4 regions of the Bariatricus sp. SGI.161 genome follow, and region 1 is predicted to be linked to each of the others. Evidence: predicted binding sites of a transcription regulator. Region 1 holds the regulator's gene; each other region holds the start of a gene.
What was found. The regulator Rex, encoded in region 1, represses fermentation and respiration genes when NADH is low (regulators of the CRP and FNR family bind a similar motif). The targets are predictions, from matches to a motif close to ATTGTTAANTANTTAACAAT.
Positions count from the first base shown of each region.

Region 2: the regulator Rex is predicted to act here: its motif matches at 1,593-1,612, upstream of pckA (phosphoenolpyruvate carboxykinase (ATP)).
Region 3: the regulator Rex is predicted to act here: its motif matches at 1,643-1,662, upstream of ACQRBH_RS00040 (iron-sulfur cluster assembly scaffold protein).
Region 4: the regulator Rex is predicted to act here: its motif matches at 1,922-1,941, upstream of adhE (bifunctional acetaldehyde-CoA/alcohol dehydrogenase).

Region 1 is NZ_JBNPLX010000008.1:37,329-40,546, forward strand. Features, by position in the region: gene abc-f (ribosomal protection-like ABC-F family protein) at 1-802, opposite strand, end outside; gene ACQRBH_RS06465 (redox-sensing transcriptional repressor Rex) at 933-1,577, shown strand; gene ACQRBH_RS06470 (NAD(P)H-hydrate dehydratase) at 1,667-3,202, shown strand; gene alr (alanine racemase) at 3,168-3,218, shown strand, end outside.
Region 2 is NZ_JBNPLX010000011.1:53,388-56,605, forward strand. Features, by position in the region: gene thrC (threonine synthase) at 1-1,042, shown strand, start outside; gene ACQRBH_RS08365 (hypothetical protein) at 1,056-1,406, shown strand; gene pckA (phosphoenolpyruvate carboxykinase (ATP)) at 1,725-3,218, shown strand, end outside.
Region 3 is NZ_JBNPLX010000001.1:6,306-9,523, reverse strand. Features, by position in the region: gene ACQRBH_RS00055 (competence/damage-inducible protein A) at 1-145, shown strand, start outside; partial or broken gene ACQRBH_RS00050 (GNAT family N-acetyltransferase) at 158-542, shown strand; gene ACQRBH_RS00045 (PdaC/SigV domain-containing protein) at 546-1,526, shown strand; gene ACQRBH_RS00040 (iron-sulfur cluster assembly scaffold protein) at 1,706-2,398, shown strand; gene ACQRBH_RS00035 (GGGtGRT protein) at 2,564-3,218, shown strand, end outside.
Region 4 is NZ_JBNPLX010000019.1:1,869-5,086, forward strand. Features, by position in the region: gene ACQRBH_RS11570 (NAD(P)-binding protein) at 1-81, shown strand, start outside; gene ACQRBH_RS11575 ([FeFe] hydrogenase, group A) at 75-1,829, shown strand; gene adhE (bifunctional acetaldehyde-CoA/alcohol dehydrogenase) at 1,999-3,218, shown strand, end outside.

The sequences.
Region 1 (3,218 bases):
TTTCTTGCTGCTGATTTAAATATTCTTTTATCTGAGCATCACGAAGCTGCTGCTTTTTGGCAGCATAATCACTGTAATTTCCATTATAAGTCATCAATTTTCCAGATTCGATTTCTAAAACCTTAGTCACTACTTTGTTCAAAAAGTAACGGTCATGAGATACGATCAGAACGGCTCCTGGATAATTCAGAAGATAAGTTTCTAACCAAGCTATGGAGTTTAGATCCAAGTGGTTAGTAGGCTCGTCCAAAAGCAAGATATCTGGCTTGGTGAGCAATAATTTACCAAGAGAGACGCGGGTTTTCTGACCCCCAGAAAGGGTATCTACGGGTTTAGAAAAATCATTTTCTGTAAAACCAAGACCTTTTAATACCCCGTTAATCTCACTTTCATATGCATAACCATTCTGGCGTTCAAAAGAAGCTGTCAGACGATTATATGTTTCAAGGCGTGATGTCAATGCATCACCTTCTAAATGTTTTAATTCTAATTCGATGGAACGGATCTGTGTTTCCATTTCGATGATATCAGATTTGGCAAGTTTCACTTCTTCATAGATAGTGCTTCCACTTTGCATGGCCTGATGCTGTGCAAGATATCCCAAGGTTTTGCCTTTGGTTAAAATTACTTCTCCGCGGTCAGAAGGAAGCTCGCCTACAATCATTTTAAAAAGCGTTGATTTTCCCGCTCCATTGGGACCAACAAGAGCTGCTTTTTCGTGATCTTCTATATGAAAAGAACCGTCAGCGATAATCACTTTTTCGCCGAAAGATTTACTGATTCCGTGACATGCTAATATCATATTATTTTCATATCCTCCTTATTCACTCGTTTTCATTATAGCGAAAATAGGACAAAATACAACTAAAAGTTTGACTTTGTTCACACAATTCTATATAATATTTCTTAGAATGAAATGGAAGGTGAGACTATTGGAAGAGAGAGAGATTTCCCAGGCGGTCATCCGTAGATTGCCACGATACTATCGATACTTAGGAGAGCTACTTGAAAATGGAGTGGAGCGTATCTCGTCTAACGATTTGAGTAAGCGTATGAAAGTGACTGCATCTCAGATTCGTCAGGATCTTAACAATTTTGGTGGGTTCGGTCAGCAGGGCTATGGTTATAACGTTAAATATTTGTATACAGAGATTGGTAAGATTCTTGGCTTGGAAGAGGCGCATAATATGATTATTATAGGAGCTGGTAATTTGGGGCAGGCTCTTGCTAATTATGCAGCTTTTGAGAAGAGAGGATTTGTATTAAAAGGAATTTTTGATGTCAACCCAAGATTGGTGGGTGTTTCAATCAGGGGCGTGCCGATTCGTATGATGGATGAGTTAAAGACATTTGTCCAACAAAATGATGTTGAGATTGCAGTTTTGACTATTCCAAAGGATAAGGCAATTGAAGTGGCTAATATGCTGGTAGACAATGGTGTTCGTGCAATTTGGAATTTTGCCCATACAGATTTGAATCTGCCGGATCATATTATTGTTGAGAATGTACACTTGTCTGAAAGCTTAATGCAGTTATCATACAATATTAGCCGATATAACGAAGAACATAAGAAATAAAAGCAAAGACGTGTAATGACTGGCATGCGCAGACGGGCTGGTTTTTACACGTCCTTTTATATTATAAAATGAACTTGGAAGGTGAGATTATGCGATATCTGCTTAATGGAAATCAAATGAAAAAGGCGGATCAATATACAATACAGGAACTGGGAATTCCGTCTATGGAGTTAATGGAGCGTGCTGCAAAGAGATGTGTAGAGACTATGGAGGCGGAAAAGCTTGATCTGTCCAAAGCGTGTATCGTATGTGGTTCAGGGAATAATGGTGGTGATGGATTTGCGATAGCGAGACTTTTAAAGGAAAAAGGATATCCTGTGACAGTTTGTTTTGTAGGAAATGAATCTCATCGTACGGATGAAACAAAACAGCAGATGAGTAAATTAAGGGAAACAGGTGTTGAGATATTCAAAGAGTACAAAGAAGATGAATATAGTATCATAATAGATGCGATGTTCGGTGTTGGACTTAGCCGTGAGATTATAGGAAAATATTTTCAGATTATTCAGAAGATGAATGAAGCAAAGGCTGTAAAATTTGCTGTAGATATGCCATCTGGAATATCTGCGAATCATGGAAGTGTCCTTGGAATTGCTTTCCGTGCAGATATTACGGTGACTTTTCAAATAGAAAAGCTGGGACTTGCAATCTATCCCGGAAAGGAATATTCTGGTAAAGTGATTGTAGCTGATATCGGAATCCATACGGAAAAAATAATTGCTACCGAAAAAACGGCATATACTTATGAGAAGAAGGAATATTGTAAATTTCTGCCAGCCAGAAAAGAAAATTCGAATAAAGGGACATATGGGAAGTTACTTGTAATTGCAGGAAGTAAAGGTATGTCTGGAGCGGCTTATCTGAATGCAAAAGCGGCATATATGTCTGGAGCAGGACTGGTACAGATCTATACACCGGAAGAAAATAGGATTATTTTACAGCAGCTCCTTCCGGAAGCAATTATTACAACTTATGACATTTTTGATAAGACTGAGTTGTTAAATCTTTTAACATGGGCAGATGCAGTTTGTATTGGATCTGGAATTGGAATCAGTGAGCGTTCCAGGAGAATATTGAAGGCAACTCTTGAGCATGTGAAAGTACCTTGTCTGATTGATGCAGATGGTTTGAACCTGATTGCGGAGCATAACGCTTATCTTCAAAAGATTCATCATACAGATTTTGTGATAACACCACATATGAAAGAGATGTCACGGCTGTTACATATAAGTGTAGAGGAATTAAAACAACATAGGATGGATATACTGGATTCATTTGTTCAAAAAAGTCAATGGACTTGTGTACTGAAAGATGCCAGAACTATTGTTGCATCAGTTTCTGAAGGAAACTATGTAAATATGTCGGGTAATTCGGCAATGGCAAAAGCTGGTTCTGGAGATGTACTGGCGGGAATAATAGCTGCGCTTTTGGCGCAAGGACTCAGTTGTAGGAAAGCCGCTGTTTTGGGAGCATACCTACATGGAAGAGCAGGTGATTATGCCCGTATCGATAAAGGAAGTTATAGTGTTTTGGCAAGAAATTTGACGGAGTATCTATCCAATGCATTTAAAGAGCAGGAGGAGGTAAAAAGTGAAGAATTATACGAGAGTCTGTGTAAGGATTGATCTTGATGCAATAGAA
Region 2 (3,218 bases), on a different contig from region 1:
TGCTTTGGCGGGATTTGCTGATGTTGAAGGAACCCGAATCATTGTATTTTATCCGAAGAACGGAGTCAGCAAAGTACAGGAACTTCAGATGGTTACGCAAAAAGGAAGTAATGTAGATGTGGTTGCGATCCATGGAAATTTTGATAATGCACAAAGTGGTGTGAAAGCAATGTTCGAAGATAAAGAACTGGCTCAGGAACTTGCAGCAAAGGGATACCAGTTTTCTTCTGCTAATTCTATCAATATTGGACGTCTGGTTCCGCAGGTCGCATATTATGTAAATGCTTATGCAAAATTACTGGCAAATGAAGAGATTGCAGAGGGAGAATTGATCAACGTTGTAGTCCCGACCGGCAATTTCGGAAATATTCTTGCTGCTTACTATGCAAAGCAGATGGGAGTGCCGATTGATAAACTGATCTGTGCATCTAATAAGAACAAAGTGCTGTTTGATTTCTTCCAGACAGGTACATACGATAAGAATCGAGAGTTTGTGCTGACGACCTCACCATCCATGGACATTCTGATCTCCAGTAATCTGGAGCGTCTGATCTATCTGATTGCAGGTGAAGATTCTGAGAAGACCAGAGAATTAATGGAAGAATTAAAAGATAGTGGAAGCTATACGATTACTGAGGATATGAAGGAAAAATTATCTGATTTTGCATCTGGATATTCAGATGAAGCAGAGACTGCCGAAAGTATCCGTGAGAATTACGAAAAGACAGGATATGTAATTGATACGCATACAGCTGTTGCTGCGCATGTCTGTGAACAGTATAGGATTAAGACTGGTGATGCAAAGAAATGTGTGATTGCATCAACGGCGAGTCCATATAAGTTCGTTAAGAGTGTTATGACGGCAATTGATGAAAAATATGCAGATGCAGATGAATTCGAACTTCTGAAAGTGTTGGAAGAGACATCTGGTGTAGAGATGCCACAGGCAATCAAAGATATTCTGGATGCCAATATACTTCATACTTTGGAATGTGATGCAGATAAGATGAAGGAAACTGTAAAAGGTATATTGCAAGTGTAAGGAGTGAGGACAGATGCTGTTGGATGGTTTCTTTGGGGCAATTGCTCTGGGGGCTGGAATCTACTGCCTTTATGGATATTATATGTTAAAAGTGAAAAAAGAGATTGTGAAGACAATCTTGCTTCCGAAGGGTGTAAATGAAAAAAGCTGCAAAGACCTGGAGGGATATTGCAGAGATGTCGGGAAGCCACTTCTTGCGTTGGGAATTACCCTGTTGTTAGATGGGTGTGTAGATCTGTACGATTCCTATATCAGCAGTGTTGGCATACTGTATGTAATTATGACGGCAGTTCTATGTATGATGCTTGTTGTCTTTATGCTGAAATTACGTAAATACAACCAAAAATATTTTGGAATCAACTGAATGGTTGGAGCTGGATTTCGGTTATATAAAATATTTATATGAATAATAGATAAGTTTCATAAATTATAATATTGACAAAATGCAAGATTGAAAATATAATCTTGCATTTTTTATAAAAACATAGACGTGATTATGCGGTTGGTGAAAAATAAATGAATAATAAAAAATATTAACTTTCGCGAAAGGATTGTTAAAGTATTGACTTTTTATGAAAAAAATGTAATAATAAGACAAATGCCGCTGTAAAAGGCAGAAATATGCAAAGGCAGAAAGTGTTACGGCGGTTATGATTAAGGAAAGAAAAGAGGTAAAACAAAGATGGCGAATATCGATTTAAGTAAGTACGGCATTTCAGGAACTACAGAAATTGTACACAATCCTTCTTATGATTTATTGTTTGAGGAAGAGACAAAGCCGGAATTGGAAGGTTTTGAAAAGGGTCAGGTTAGTGAACTTGGTGCAGTAAACGTAATGACAGGTGTATATACCGGACGTTCTCCAAAAGATAAATTCATTGTAATGGATGAAAATTCCAAAGATACTGTATGGTGGACTTCTGATGAGTACAAGAATGATAACCATCCGGCTTCTGAAGAGACATGGGCTGCTGTAAAGGATATTGCAGTGAAAGAACTTTGTGATAAGAAGCTTTATGTGGTAGATGCTTTTTGCGGAGCCAATAAGGATACACGTATGGCAATCCGTTTCATCATGGAAGTTGCATGGCAGGCTCATTTTGTTGAGAACATGTTTATTATGCCTACAGCGGAGGAACTTGAGAGTTTTGAGCCAGACTTTGTTGTTTATAATGCTTCTAAAGCAAAAGTTGAAAATTATAAAGAGTTAGGACTGAATTCAGAGACAGCAGTTGTATTCAATATCACAAGCCGTGAACAGGTAATTATCAATACATGGTACGGTGGAGAGATGAAAAAAGGTATGTTCTCTATGATGAACTACTATCTGCCATTGAAGGGAATTGCTTCCATGCACTGTTCTGCCAATACAGATATGAATGGTGAAAATACAGCAATCTTCTTCGGATTATCTGGAACAGGTAAGACAACTTTGTCAACAGATCCAAAACGTCTTCTGATTGGTGATGATGAACATGGATGGGATGATAATGGTGTATTTAACTTCGAAGGTGGCTGCTATGCGAAAGTTATCAATCTGGATAAAGAATCTGAACCAGATATTTATAATGCAATCAAGAGGGATGCACTTCTTGAGAACGTAACACTGGATGAAGAAGGAAAGATTGATTTTGCTGATAAGAGTGTAACTGAGAATACACGTGTATCTTATCCGATCAATCATATTGAGAAGATTGTTCGTCCTGTATCTGCTGCACCAGCTGCACAGAATGTAATCTTCCTGTCTGCAGATGCATTTGGAGTACTTCCTCCGGTATCTGTACTGACACCAGAGCAGACACAGTACTATTTCTTATCTGGATTTACAGCAAAACTTGCTGGTACAGAGCGTGGAATCACAGAGCCTACACCAACGTTTTCCGCATGCTTTGGACAGGCATTCCTGGAACTGCATCCAACAAAATATGCAGAAGAACTGGTTAAGAGAATGGAAAAGAGCGGTGCAAAAGCATATCTTGTTAATACTGGATGGAATGGAACTGGAAAGCGTATCTCTATTAAAGATACCCGTGGTATCATTGATGCAATCTTAAATGGAGATATCCTGAATGCTCCTACTAAGAAGATCCCATACTTTAATTTCGAAGTTCCAACAGAACTTCCAGGTGTAGATCCTGCAATTCTTGATCCTCGTGATACTTACGCAGAAGTAGCT
Region 3 (3,218 bases), on a different contig from region 1:
ACTTGTATACGTAGGATGTTATGTAAAAGGGCATGTCAGGGTAGAAGAATTTTATTTTACTGGCAATCGCGACAAGAATCGTGAATATGCGGTTGCAAGGGCTTTGACATTACTTCGTGAGGAATTATTGAAGTATCATGCCTAAGGAGGTTGAATCATGGAAATAAGAATGCTGCAACAATACGAGCTGCTGCCGGCACTTCATCTTGTATGGGATGTATTTGCAGATGAAATTGCACCTTCTTATACTCCGGAAGGTGTTGCTGAGTTCCAGAAGTTCATCAAATATGACAACATTTATACAATGTGCCAAAGAAGAGAAATATTCTTCTTTGGTGCATTTCAAGGTACAGAATTATGCGGTACAATCGCAGTCAAAAACGATGGACATATCAGTCTGTTCTTTGTAAGAAAACAGTATCAAGGAAAAGGCATTGGTCGGATGCTGTTTCAGTGTGTTTATAATTATTGTGCTCAGCAGCTTTGTGTCAAAAGTAAATTCAGCGCCACAGGCAGTGCAAAAATATATACATCTGGGAATGCATGTGACTGCGGAAGAACAAGTAGTAAATGGTATTCGTTCTGTTCCATTAGAAATGTATGTGATTCCTGGGTTGGTAAGACCTGTAAAAAAGAAATCTAAAAAACCGATTATTATTGTAAGTATTATATGTATGGTCATAGTTATCGGACTGTTTGTTGGTGAAGTCAAACTGCTAAAAAGTATACAGAAGAATATCTATGATGTTCCAGACATTTATGAAGAATTTGCAGAAGAGCCAAATCACGAATATGATCTTCCAAATGAAGAAAAAGAAGATTCAACAGATGAAGAAAATCTACAAGGAATTGAATCAATCCCAGAAAAAATCGAAGAAAATTTGTCGTATGAAATAACGGAAGATACATACTCATTTTCTGATCGAGAAAAGGAATCTATGTTGATTGAATTCAATGTAACATATCCGGTCGTTCATGGATTACCAGATACCGATATAGAAGAAAAAGTAAATAAAGCATTGAAGAATTGTGCAATGCAGACAGTAAATGAAATCTATAATAATCCTTCTAATACGATAAAAGAAAGAGTGATTAGCGAAAAAAATCCTATGCTGATAAGCTATGCAAAATATAAAGTATGTTATGCGTCAGATGACCTAATAAGTATCGCCTATGAAGATTATAATTACGAAGGCGGAAGCCAATATTATTCCCAGCATCTCAGAACTTGCAATATCAATCCCAAAACTGGAGAAACATACCAATTAAAAGATCTGGTAGATATCAACGATGAAGTGATTGATCAATGGCTTCAAAATATGCGTGACGAGACAAAAAACGACAGCTTCCTGTCAGAATTAAGCAAAGAAGAAATCAAAAAAACCCTGGAAGGCGACAGCCTTGATGGTGTTTACATTGTCAATTATTACATGGATGAAGAAGGCGTTCAGGTAGGATACGATTTAAATTATAAAAAAGATGATTCCCATGATTTGGGATTTTCGTGGGTGACAGCAAAAATGTAAAAAAAGGGGACGTAGTATTTTTTAGTTTTACTACGTCCCCTTTTGAAAAATGTGGTGTACCCAAATGAAAAACAATTGACGAATGTAGAATAATGTGAGAAAATATAAATAAGTATGGTGTTAAAGATATAACAAGCCCTACGACAGAAAAATCATACATAGTTGAAAGGAGTTTTAAAATGATTTATTCACATGAAGTAGAAATGATGTGTCCGGTGGCTCAGGGTGCGAATCACGGACCAGCTCCGATTCCGGAAGAAGCAAAATGGGTACAGGCTAAAGAAGTAAAAGATATTTCTGGTTTTACACACGGTATTGGCTGGTGTGCTCCTCAGCAGGGTGCATGTAAACTTACTTTAAATGTTAAAGATGGTATTATTCAGGAAGCTCTTGTTGAGACAATCGGATGTTCAGGAATGACTCACTCAGCAGCCATGGCATCTGAAATCCTTCCAGGAAAAACTATTTTAGAGGCATTGAATACAGATCTTGTCTGTGATGCTATTAATACAGCAATGAGAGAATTGTTCCTTCAGATTGTATATGGAAGAACTCAGAGTGCATTTTCAGAAGATGGACTTGCAATTGGTGCTGGTCTGGAAGACCTTGGAAAAGGACTTCGTTCTCAGGTTGGAACAATGTACGGAACATTAGCAAAAGGTCCTCGTTATCTTGAAATGGCTGAAGGTTATGTAACAGGTATTGCTTTGGATGAGAACGATGAGATTATCGGATATCAGTTCGTAAGCCTTGGAAAATTCACTGACTTCATCAAAGCTGGTGATACACCTAACGATGCTTGGGAAAAGGCAAAAGGACAGTATGGACGTGTTGCAGACGCAGTAAAGATTATTGATCCTAGAAAAGAATAGACGCGATAAGCGGACAGAGAAGGATGACCTGGTCAGATGATTCATGCTTGTATGAAATCGGTAGACCGGGACAGGCTTTGAAGGCGCAACGCGCCACATGGACGAGGTTCATGTGTGTTCGTGGGAAGATTCAAAAGGTAACAAAAAAATCAGGAGGACGAGTAAATGGCTTTATTTGAATCATATGAAAGAAGAATTGATAAAATCAATGAAGTATTAGGAAGCTATGGTATTGCTTCCATCGAAGAAGCAGAGAAGATTACAAAGGATGCCGGCCTTGATGTATACAATCAGGTAAAAGGTATTCAGCCAATCTGTTTCGAAAATGCATGCTGGGCTTATACAGTAGGTGCAGCAATTGCAATCAAAAAGGGATGTAAGACAGCAGCTGATGCAGCAGCAGCAATCGGAGAAGGTCTGCAGGCTTTCTGTATTCCAGGTTCTGTAGCAGATCAGCGTAAAGTTGGTCTTGGACATGGTAACTTAGGAAAGATGCTTCTGGAAGAAGATACAGATTGTTTCGCATTCTTAGCTGGCCACGAGTCATTCGCAGCAGCTGAAGGTGCAATCGGTATTGCAGAGAAGGCAAACAAAGTTCGTAAGAAACCACTTCGTGTTATCTTGAACGGACTTGGAAAAGATGCGGCAAAGATCATTTCCAGAATTAACGGATTTACCTATGTTCAGACAGAATATGATTACTATACAGGAGAACTGAAAGAAGTTCAGAGAATCGCTTACTCTGACGGACTTCGTTCTAAAGTTAACTGCTATGGGGCAAATGATGTACGTGAAGGTGTTGCCATCATGCACAAAGAAG
Region 4 (3,218 bases), on a different contig from region 1:
AAACAGGAAGCAAGCAGATGTCTGCGGTGTGATCATTTTGGATATGGCATATTTAAGGGAGGCAGAGAGACATTATGGTAAATCTTGTAATTGATGGAAAACAAATATCCGTAAAAGAAAATACCACGATTATGGAGGCTGCCGCTCAAAATGGGATCCATATTCCAAAATTGTGTTATCTGAAAGGAATAAATGAAATCGCAGCCTGTCGTGTATGTGTAGTTGAATTAGAGGGAAAGGATAAACTGATTACCTCATGTAATAATGTTGCTGAGGAAGGTATGGTAATTCATACGAACAGTCCAAAAGTACGCAGGGACAGAAAAACCAATGTAGAGTTGATTTTATCTCAGCATAATTGCCAGTGCGTGGCATGTTCAAGAAGCGGTAACTGTAGTCTTCAGTCAGTTGCCAATGACCTGAATATTATCGATATTCCGTACAAGATGGAGATCGAGAAACAGCCTTGGAATAATAATTTCCCATTGATCCGTGATTCATCCAAATGTATCAAGTGTATGCGTTGTATCCAGGTCTGTGATAAAGTACAGGGATTGAGTGTCTGGGATGTGGAAGGAACCGGATCCAGAACGACTGTAAATGTAGGCGGTCATAAGAATATTCTGGAAGCAGACTGTTCATTGTGCGGTCAGTGTATTACACATTGTCCGGTAGGAGCATTGAGTGAAAGAAATGATACGGAAAAGGTATGGGAAGCAATTGCAGATCCAGATAAAATTGTTGTGGCTCAGGTTGCACCGGCTGTACGTGCTGCATGGGGTGAACAGATTGGACTTGCTCCAGAAGATGCAACCATTGGAAAGATCTTGGATGCCTTGAAGCGTATGGGTGTGGATTACGTGTTTGATACTGTATTTTCAGCTGATCTGACAATCATGGAAGAAGGCCACGAATTCGTTCAACGCTTTACAAGCGGTGAGCTGAAAGAACGCCCGATGTTTACGTCATGCTGCCCAGGATGGATTCGTTTTATTAAAACACAGTATCCACATTTGGTAAAATATTTATCCTCTGCAAAATCACCACAACAGATGTTTGGTGCAGCAATGAAGACCTATTTTGCAGAAAAACTAGGCGTATCACCAGAGAAGATCTATACCGTGTCTGTAATGCCTTGTGTGGCGAAAAAAGGCGAGAGTGAGATGGAGCTGTTCTATGGAGAATATGCAGGACGTGACATAGATACAGTAATCACGACCAGAGAGCTGGTAAGAATGATTCGTTCTGCGCACATCAGCCCTGATACATTGGTAGATATTGAAAGCGACCGCCCGATGCAGGCTGGTACAGGAGCTGGTGTCATCTTTGGAGCAACTGGCGGTGTAATGGAAGCAGCGCTTCGATCCGCATATTATATCATCAAAGGAGAAAATCCACCGGCAGATGCATTTACTGCAGTAAGAAGTCAAGGCTTCAACGAAAATGATGGTGTACAGGAAGCAGATTTCCAGATCAATGATATTACCGTCAGAACCGCTGTTGTAAGCGGTCTTGGCAATACCAGAGCATTGCTTGATAAGATAGAACGAGGAGAAGTACACTACGACTTCGTAGAAGTTATGGCATGTCCAGGAGGCTGCGTAGGCGGAGGCGGACAGCCAATCCATGATGGTGAAGAACTGGCCTTTGAACGCGGCAAGAACCTGTATTATCTGGATGATAATTATGACATTCGATTCTCACATGAGAATCCAGATATCCTTCAAATGTACGAAGAATATTTTGAAAAACCAATGTCACATAAAGCGCATATGCTGTTACATACAGAACATGATGCAAAAATAGTAAATTACGGCAAAGGATTTTAAAAAATAGTTAATAGGGGACGTAGTAAAATTAAAAAATACTACGTCCCCTGTTATTTTTTTTGTCATTATTGTTAAAAAAATATCAAAAACATATTGACAAATAATTAACACACAGTTATACTATGACCATTGAAACGATAGTAACACAGTTACAGGGAGGATAATCAAAATGGCAAAGAAAAAAGAGGCAGTACCAGAGATTATTGATAATGTCGAAGCTCTTGAAGCAAAGATGAAGGCGATGAGAGAAGCACAGAAGATCTTCGCTACATTCACACAGGAGCAGGTAGATAAGATCTTCTTCGAGGCAGCAATGGCAGCAAACAAGATGCGAATTCCTCTTGCAAAACAGGCAGTTGAGGAAACTGGTCGTGGTATCGTGGAAGATAAGGTTATTAAGAATCATTACGCAGCAGAGTATATTTACAATGCTTATAAGAATACCAAGACTTGCGGAGTTATTGAAGAAGACCCAGCATATGGAATTAAGAAGATTGCGGAACCAATTGGCCTTGTAGCGGCAGTTATTCCTACAACTAACCCAACATCAACAGCAATTTTCAAAACATTGATCTGCTTGAAGACCAGAAATGCAATTATCATCAGTCCACATCCGGCAGCAAAAGCCTGTACGATCGCTGCAGCAAAGATTGTTCTGGATGCAGCTGTCAAAGCAGGAGCACCGGAAGGAATTATCGGATGGATTGACGTTCCGTCCCTGGAACTTACCAATACAGTTATGAGAGATGCAGATATTATCCTTGCAACAGGTGGACCTGGAATGGTGAAGGCTGCATACTCTTCAGGAAAACCGGCACTTGGTGTTGGACCTGGAAATACTCCTGTTATTATTGACGAGACAGCAGATATCAAGATGGCAGTAAATTCTATCATTCATTCTAAAACATTTGACAATGGTATGATCTGTGCATCCGAACAGTCTGTAACGGTGCTCGACAGTATCTATGATGAAGTAAAGAAAGAATTTGCATATCGTGGATGCTATTTCCTGAAAAAAGGCGAAGAGCTGGATAAAGTTCGTAAGACTATCATTATCAACGGTGCCTTAAATAATAAGATCCCAGGAAAATCTGCATATGAGATTGCAAAACTCGCAGGTGTAGATGTTCCGGAAGATACCAAGATCTTAATCGGTGAAGTGGAATCCGTTGATATCTCTGAAGAATTTGCGCATGAGAAATTATCTCCGGTACTTGGAATGTACCGAGCAAAAACATTTGATGAAGCCCTTGCAAAAGCTGAACAGTTGGTAGCAGATGGCGGATATGGACATACATCTTCTCTGTATATTCATCCTGCAGAGAAAGAGAAGATTGCAAAACATGCAGAAGCAATGAAGACTTGTCGTATCTTAATCAATACTCCATC